2 regions of the Streptomyces sp. NBC_01142 genome follow, and region 1 is predicted to be linked to the other one. Evidence: riboswitches for the same ligand, from Rfam matches in the RefSeq annotation. Region 1 holds a riboswitch; the other holds the start of a gene.
What was found. Region 1 has a riboswitch for thiamine pyrophosphate ahead of OG883_RS07180 (thiamine ABC transporter substrate binding subunit). Riboswitches for the same ligand answer to the same signal wherever they lie in the genome.
Positions count from the first base shown of each region.

Region 2: another riboswitch for thiamine pyrophosphate. It lies ahead of thiO (glycine oxidase ThiO); the one in region 1 lies ahead of OG883_RS07180 (thiamine ABC transporter substrate binding subunit).

Region 1 is NZ_JAPEOR010000001.1:1,520,995-1,525,199, reverse strand. It holds gene OG883_RS07185 (iron ABC transporter permease) at 1-761, opposite strand, end outside; gene OG883_RS07180 (thiamine ABC transporter substrate binding subunit) at 800-1,891, opposite strand; TPP riboswitch at 1,971-2,080, opposite strand; gene rlmN (23S rRNA (adenine(2503)-C(2))-methyltransferase RlmN) at 2,111-3,217, opposite strand; gene OG883_RS07170 (DUF6233 domain-containing protein) at 3,481-3,822, shown strand; gene OG883_RS07165 (hypothetical protein) at 4,097-4,205, shown strand, end outside.
Region 2 is NZ_JAPEOR010000002.1:987,443-991,647, forward strand. It holds gene thiE (thiamine phosphate synthase) at 1-287, opposite strand, end outside; gene OG883_RS21910 (Rv2175c family DNA-binding protein) at 376-741, opposite strand; gene OG883_RS21915 (NAD(P)/FAD-dependent oxidoreductase) at 785-1,963, opposite strand; gene OG883_RS21920 (hypothetical protein) at 2,061-2,402, opposite strand; TPP riboswitch at 2,454-2,566, shown strand; gene thiO (glycine oxidase ThiO) at 2,564-3,751, shown strand; gene thiS (sulfur carrier protein ThiS) at 3,748-3,957, shown strand; gene OG883_RS21935 (thiazole synthase) at 3,964-4,205, shown strand, end outside.

The DNA of each region.
Region 1 (4,205 bases):
TCCCGACGCCGTACGGTCCAGGCGTGTACGGCGAGGATGCCGCCCACCGCGGCGAACTGCACCAGCGTCAGCACGGCCGCCGTCGGCAGGTCGAGCAGCTGGGCGGTCTGCCGGTAGATCTCCACTTCGAGGGTGGCGAAGGTCGGTCCGCCGAGGATCTGTACGACACCGAAGGAGGTGAAGGTGAAGAGGAAGACCATGAGGGCGGCCGCGGCCACGGCGGGCCCGAGCGCCGGCAGAGTCACGCGCCGCCACGCCGCGAACCGTCCGGCACCGAGCACCCGGGCGGCCTCCTCCTGGCGCGGATCGAGTTGCGACCACAGACCGCCCACGGTCCGTACGACCACGGCGTAGTTGAAGAAGACATGCGCGAGCAGGATCGACCACACCGTCGTGTCCAGCCGCAGACCCCACATTTCGTCGAGGAGCCCGCCGCGCCCCAGCAGCGCCAGGAACGCCGTCCCGACGACAACGGTCGGCAGCACGAACGGAACAGTGACCACGGCCCGCAGCAGCTGCTTGCCGGGAAAGTCGAGGCGGGCGAAGACGTACGCGCCGGGCAGGGCGATCAGCAGGGTGAGCGCGGTGGAGGCGAGCGCCTGCCAGGTGGTGAACCACAGGACGCGCAGAATGTCGGAGCGGCCGAGGACCTCGCCGATCCGGCCGAACTGCCATACCCCGTCGATCTGGAGACCCCGGCCGACGATCGCGGCCACGGGGTAGGCGAAGAAGACCGCGAAGAACACGACGGGCCCGGCCATCAGTCCGAGCCGCGCCGCATTCCCGCGCAGCGACTTCCTTACTTCAGTACGAGCGAGGACCACGACTGGACCCACTGCTCACGGTTCTCGGCGATCTCCTCGGGGGACACGGTCTCCGGCTTGTCGACCACGACGCCGTGCTTGGTGAACACCTCGGGCAGCTTGGCGTCCTTGACCACCGGGTTGACGAACATCTTCAGCGGCATGTCCTCCTGGAACTTCTTGGAGACCAGGAAGTCCAGCAGGGCCTTGCCGCCCGCCTCGTTCTTCGCGCCCTTGAGCAGACCCGCGAACTCGGTCTGACGGAAGCAGGTGCCGGTCGCGACACCGGTCGGTGCCTCGGCCGGCTGCGGCTCGGCGAAGAGCACCTCGACCGGCGGGCTGGAGGCGTAGGAGACGACCAGCGGGCGGTCGGCCTTGGCCTTCTTGCCGCCCGCGGAGCCGGAGAACTCCTCGTTGTAAGCCTGGTCCCAGCCGTCCACGACCTTGACGCCGTTGTCCTTCAGCTTCTTCCAGTAGTCCTGCCAGCCGTCGTCGCCGTACTTGCCGACGGAGCCGAGCAGGAATCCGAGGCCGGGCGAGGAGGTCGCGGCATTCTCGACGACCAGCAGGTCCTTGTAGGCGGGGTCGGCCAGATCGTCGAAGGTCTGCGGCGGAGCGAGCTTCTTGTCGGCGAAGTACTTCTTGTCGTAGTTGACGCAGATGTCGCCGGTGTCGACGGGCGTGACGCGGTGCTGGTCCTTGTCGAGCTGGACCTCGTCGGTGACCTGGGCCAGGCCCTTGGCCTCGTACGGCGTGAACAGGCCGTTGTCGAGCGCACGCGAGAGCAGGGTGTTGTCGACGCCGAAGAAGACATCGCCCTGGGGGGAGCCCTTGGTGAGGATCTCCTTGTTGAGGGCCGCGCCTGCGTCCCCGCTCTTGAGCACCTTGACCGTGTAGCCGGTCTCCTTGGTGAACTCCTTCAGCACGGAGGCCGAGGCGGCGAACGATTCATGGCTGACCAGCGTCACGGTCTTGGACGTGGCACCGCCGTCCGCGGAGTCCTTTGCCTCCCCGCCACAGGCGGCGAGCGTGGAGACACCCAGCGCAGCGGCCAGCGCGGTGACCGTGATCTTCTTGGTGGTGCTCATCGGATTCCTCCTGGAGATGACCAGGAAGAGACGCGGCCCTGCCCGGTCCTGAGCAGGATCCGGGCAGGGCGCAACAGCTTGTGAGTAATGACCGAACTTCCTACCCAGAATGACCTGGGCAAGGTTCAGAGGGTCTGCGACCTGACGGTGTCGCACTCTCAGCGCTGTGGCGCTCCCCTGTCGGAATATGCAGATGTTTCCCGTCAGGTTACACGGAACCTAACGCTCCGAAGCGGCCAGCTGTCCGCACGCTCCGTCGATCTCCTGGCCACGGGTATCGCGAACCGTCACGGGCACCCCGTGCGCCGCGATGGCATCCACGAACGCCTTCTCGTCCTCGGGACGGGAGGCGGTCCACTTCGATCCCGGCGTCGGGTTCAGCGGGATGAGATTGACATGGACCCGCTTGCCCTTGAGCAGCCGGCCCAGCAGATCACCCCGCCACGCCTGGTCGTTGATGTCGCGGATCAGGGCGTACTCGATGGAGATCCGGCGGCCGGACTTCTCCGCGTACTCCCACGCGGCGTCCAGCACCTCGCGGACCTTCCACCGGGTGTTCACCGGAACCAGGGTGTCGCGCAGCTCGTCGTCCGGCGCGTGCAGCGAGACGGCCAGCCGGCACTTGAAGCCCTCGTCGGCGAAGCGCAGCATCGCGGGCACCAGACCGACGGTGGAGACGGTGATCCCGCGCTGCGAGAGCCCGAGCCCGTCCGGCTCGGGGTCGGTCAGCCGCCGGATGGAGCCGACGACCCGCTTGTAGTTGGCGAGCGGCTCCCCCATCCCCATGAAGACGATGTTCGACAGCCGCGCCGGACCGCCGGGCACCTCGCCGTCGCGCAGGGCGCGCATGCCGTCGACGATCTGGTGCACGATCTCCGCGGTCGACAGATTGCGGTCGAGACCGGCCTGGCCCGTCGCGCAGAAGGGGCAGTTCATCCCGCAGCCGGCCTGCGACGAGATGCACATCGTCACCCGGTCCGGGTAGCGCATCAGCACGGACTCGACGAGCGTGCCGTCGTGCAGCCGCCAGAGCGTCTTGCGGGTCGTGTCGTCGTCGCACGAGATGTGCCGTACGACGGACATCAGATCGGGGAGCAGCTCGGAGGCGAGCTTCTCGCGCGCAGCCGCAGGGATGTCGGTCCACTGGGCCGGGTCGTGGGCGTATCGCGCGAAGTAGTGCTGCGAGAGCTGCTTGGCGCGGAACGGCTTCTCGCCGATCGCGGCGACGGCGTCCTTGCGCTCGGCGGGCGTGAGGTCGGCAAGGTGCCGCGGTGGCTTCTTGGCTCCGCGGGGCGCGACGAAAGTGAGTTCTCCGGGCTTGGGCATGGTGCCTCGAGTGTCGCAGATGGAGTGTCGTGACCTGCAATCGCCGAGACCCGGGGCAGGCGTTGCCGGTCGTTGCCGGTGGCTGTTGGGCATCCTCGGACGACCCAGCCTCAGAGCAATTCCGGCTGGCCACAGCGACAGCGGGAGGGAAAGCAGGGCTGTACCGCCACACCCTCAGGAGCCGACGCACGTGACAGAGCCCTCCCCCGCCCCAGGACGGGCTCTGTCGTGCAGCGGCCCCACCAGGACCTAGACTCGAACACGTGTCCGAACAAGTGCCTCGCCTGGAGCGCCTGCGCAGCGTCCGCCAGTGGCTGGCCTGGCAGCTGCGCCGCACGGACGAGACCATCGCCGAGCTGGAGAAGCAGGAAGCGGCGGCCGCACGCGCAGCCCGCACGCTGCCCCCACGCGTGCCGGAGTGGAGGCTTTCCATGCAGCGAGCAGGCGGGCGGCCGACCCCCGACGCCGTCCACACCAGCGACTGCGGGATGGCCGGCAATGCCACCCGGCCGCTGACCCGTGAGCAGGCACTTCGCGCGATCACAGAGGACGGCATTACGGCGTGCCCCTACTGCCGACCGGACACTGACCTTGGAGTGCTGTGAACCGGGACCCGTCGCAGCACGAAGTCACGCGCACTGCACCGTTGTCGTGCACCGCGCGGTCGGCCCGGCCGGCCGTCCTTCCGAGATGAGTCTGCCCCGCCGCCCCACCAGGGCATACCGCGTCGGAGGCGCGGGATCCGGACGGCCGGGCGGCGGCCGCCCGCCCGTTCCCCGGGTCCCTCGTCACGTCGGCGTCACGCCGCGGTCATGGGCCTCGCGCAATAGTGGCGGGACCAGGGCTGTAAGGTCAGCCCGCCCATCCGAGGGTGGACCTATGAACCGCAGACGTTGCCTCGCTCTCCTGACACCACCGCTCGCCGTGTCGTTCGCACTCGCCTCGGCCGCCGGTGCACAAGGGATGAGCCAAAGGGCTCCCGAGAGCG
Region 2 (4,205 bases), on a different contig from region 1:
GGCAGATCGCCCTGCCCCAGATGGAGCACCCCGGAGCCGATGGCGTGCGCCACGTCGGCGCGGTCGTTCACCGCGAGCAGCTTGCCGTGGCGGCGGCAGGCGTCGGCGAAGACCTGGAGATGCTCCAGCTCCTCGCCCGCCTCCATGCCCTTGTCGCGCAGCTGCACGATGTCGACCCCGGAGGCGAGCACGGCGTCGAGGAACCCGGGGAGATCTCCCTGTCGCCTGCGGGCATCCGTGCACAGATAGAGCCGGGCGTCGGACAGCAGCGCACGAGCCGTGGACATGGGTGATTCCCCCCGTGGGATCGGCGGTGTACGGGCAGGAGCAACCGGCCCCTGCCCGTACAGCGCGTGTGGTGGTGTCTTCAGGACGTCAGACGGCGAGCGCCTGGGCCCGGCGCTTCACCTCCGTGCCGCGATTCTCGCTGAGCGCCTGCGCGGGCGTGCCCGGCAGGGTGGGGTCGGGAGTGAAGAGCCACTCGAGCATCTCTTCGTCGGAGAAGCCGTCGTCCTTCAGGAGTGTCAGGGTCCCGGCGAGACCCTTGACCACCTTGTCGCCGTCGATGAAGGCGGCAGGCACCTGAAGCGCCCGGTTCTCACCACGGCGTACGGCGATCAGCTGGCCTTCCTTGACCAGCTGCCGTACGCGTGTCACCTCGACATCGAGCATTTCCGCGATGTCGGGAAGGTGGAGCCAGGCGGGGACGAGAGCATCGATCTTTGCGTCAATCTCGGTCACAGGACAAGCCTGCCATCCCGGACTGACAGTGGGTAGCCAGACCCTAGAGAGCTGCCGCCTTCAGAGGGACGGAAGGATCGGCCGAGCGCTCCGGATCCAGCCGCGCGCCGGCCAGGATGAGTTTGCGCCCTTGCGCCAGATCGCGGGCCCTGCCGACGGCGAGGAGCGCCACCAGCACGCCCTCCCGCAGCCAGAGCACCGTCCAGGCGGCGCTCGCCGGATCGCCCCGCCACACCGTCGTGTCGGCGGCCGCGTGATGCCCCGCGTACTGCACGAAACGGCCGAACTGCTCGGACCAGAAGTACGGCACCGGGTCGTAGATCTGCGCCGGCTCACCGCCGGCACCCCTTCCGATGATGTTGGCGGCGACCGTGCGCGGCCCCTGGAGAGCGTTGTCCCAGTGGTGCACGAGCAGCCGCTCGCCGTAGCGGCCGGACGGGAAGGAGGCGCAGTCCCCGACGGCGTACACATCGGGCAGCGAGGTGCGCAGATACTCGTCCGCGGTGATGGCGCCCTCCGGACCGAGTGCGATGCCGGATCCGGCGAGCCAGGCGGTGGCGGGCCGCGCGCCGATGCCGACGACCACTGCGCCGGCCGGGAGGTGCCGTCCGTCCGCCAGGATCACCTCGCCCGGCTCGACGTCGGCCACGCGCGCGTGGGTGAGCAGCTCGGTGCCGTACTCCGCGTACCAGTCGGTCATCGGGGCGGCGACCTCGGCGGGCAGGGCCGCCGCCAGCGGGCGCTCCGCGGCCTCGACGACGGTGACCGTGCAGCCCGCGGCGCGGGCGGCGGTCGCGAACTCCGCGCCGATCCAGCCCGCGCCGACGACCACGATGTCGTGCTGTTCGGCGAGGACGGGGCGCAGCCGTGCCGCGTCGTCGAGGGTACGCAGCAGATGGACGCCGGGGACGCCCTCGGTACCCGGCAGGGTGATCGGCTCGGCGCCGGTGGCGATGACCAGGACGTCGTAGGGAACCGGCCCGGCGCCGGTGTCCAGTTCGTGCGCGTCGGAGCGTACGCCGGTCACCTCGCAGCCCAGCCGCAGGTCGACCTCGATCGCCTCGAAGTCGACGTCGAAGGCCGAACCCTCCGCCTCCCCCAGCAGGATGGCCTTGGAGAGTGGGGGCCTGTCGTAGGGCTGGTGGGGCTCCGCGCCGATCAGGGTGACCGGGCCGGTGAAGCCCTGCTCGCGCAGGGCCACCGCGGTCTGCACACCGGCCATTCCCGCGCCGGCCACGACGACCCGCCGGTGCCGCCGGTGCTGCTCTGTCTGCTGCTGCCGCTCGTTCACCTGATCATCTTAAGCAGCTGACGAATCGTCAGGAAGGGAGTTGCTCGACGACGCTCGTCCCGCTGCCCTCCTGGGACTCCCATTCCCAGGTCTCCTCGAGGCGCACTCGCCCGTCCTCGAGCTCGACCACGATGGAGACGCAGTGCCCGCAGGACGTCCCGCCGTCCGTCTTCAACTGCACATAACGGAAGTCCAGCCGGTCGCCTTCCCGGGTCCCGACAAGATGGCCGCGGATCACATCACCCCCCTCGTACTCGGCCCAGATCCGGCCTTCCCGCTCGTGGTACGTGAACCGGGTCCGGGTTCCCACCTGGCCCGGAGCCTGGTCGGCGACCGGCGAGAGTACGAGTCCGTCGAGCGACGTCACCACTGGGGCTGCTCCCTTACTGCGCGTTGGGGCCTGGGGTTAGGGTGGCCACCGTAAGACACTCGCGGGAGCCCGGACGCACCGGGCTGAGAGGGAGGCTGGACGGCCTCCGACCGTACGAACCTGATCCGGGTCATGCCGGCGAAGGGAGGGGCTGGACGCCCATGTCGCGTACATCGGATGTCCTCGTTGTCGGGGGCGGAATCATCGGCCTGGTCACGGCCTGGCGGGCGGCGCAGCGTGGACTGCGCGTCGCCGTCGTCGATCCGGAGCCGGGCGGCGGGGCCGCACAGGTCGCGGCCGGCATGCTCGCCGCCGTCACCGAACTCCACTACGGCGAGCAGACGCTGCTCGCTCTCAATCTGGAATCCGCACGGCGCTATCCCGCCTTCGTCGCGGAGCTGGAGGAGGCGAGCGGGCAGTCCGTCGGCCACCGCGCCTGCGGAACGCTCGCCGTCGCGCTCGACGCCGACGACCGCGCGCACCTTCGGGAACTGCACGCCCTGCAGCGCCGGTCCGGACTGCAGTCGGAGTGGCTGTCCGGGCGCGAATGCCGCCGCCTGGAGCCGATGCTCGCCCCCGGTGTACGCGGTGGCCTGCGGGTGGACGGCGACCACCAGGTCGATCCACGGCGGCTGGCCGCGGCCCTGCTGACGGCCTGCGAGCGGGCGGGGGTGATCTTCCACCGCGGCTGGGCGGAGCGGCTCTCGGTGGTACGGGACCGGGCAGCCGGGGCCGTACTGGCGGGGGGACCCTCCCGGGCCGGCGGCTCCGGGGGAGGAACGGAACTCGCCGCGGACCAGGTGGTACTGGCGGCCGGTTCGCTGAGCGGCAGGCTCGGTGGCGTACCGAAGGACGTCCTGCCACCGGTGCGGCCGGTGAAGGGCCAGGTACTGCGCCTCACGGTGCCGCGTCCGTACGCGCCCTTCCTCTCGCGCACCGTCCGGGCCGTGGTGCGCGGCAGCCATGTCTATCTGGTGCCGCGCGAGAACGGCGAGCTGGTCGTGGGCGCGACCAGCGAGGAGCTCGGCTGGGACACCACGGTCACCGCGGGCGGGGTGTACGAGCTGCTGCGCGACGCGCACGAGCTGGTGCCGGGCCTCACCGAGCTGCCGCTCACCGAGACCCGCGCCGGACTGCGCCCCGCCTCCCCCGACAATGCCCCGCTGCTGGGCCCGACCGCCCTGCCCGGCCTGCATCTGGCCACCGGGCACCACCGCAACGGGGTGCTTCTGACTCCCGTCACCGGCGATGTGATGTCCGAGGTGCTGGTCACCGGCGAACTGCCCGACGAGGCCCGCGCGTTCACCCCTCGCCGCTTCTCCCCCGTACCTCAGGAGCAGCCCGCATGAACGTCCTGAACGTCTCCGTCAACGGCGAGGCGCGCGAGCTTGCCGTCGGAACCACCCTGGACGCCCTGGTCGCCGGTCTCAGCGCCGCCCCGTCCGGAGTCGCCGCCGCGCTCAACGAGACGGTCGTCCCGCGCAGCCAGTGGGCCGGCACACATCTGGGCGACGGCGACCGCGTCGAAGTCCTCACCGCAGTGCAGGGAGGCTGATCAGCCGTGGCCGACGACCGTCTCACCATCGGCGACACCGCCTTCAACTCCCGGCTGATCATGGGTACGGGAGGGGCGCCCAGCCTCGACGTACTCGAACGCTCCCTCGTCGCGAGCGGCACCGAGCTCACCACCGTCGCGATGCGCCGCCTCGACCCGACCGTGCAGGGCTCCGTCCTGTCCGTCCTGCAGAAGCTGGGCATCCGTGTCCTGCCCAACACGGCGGGCTGTTTCACCGCGGGAGAGGC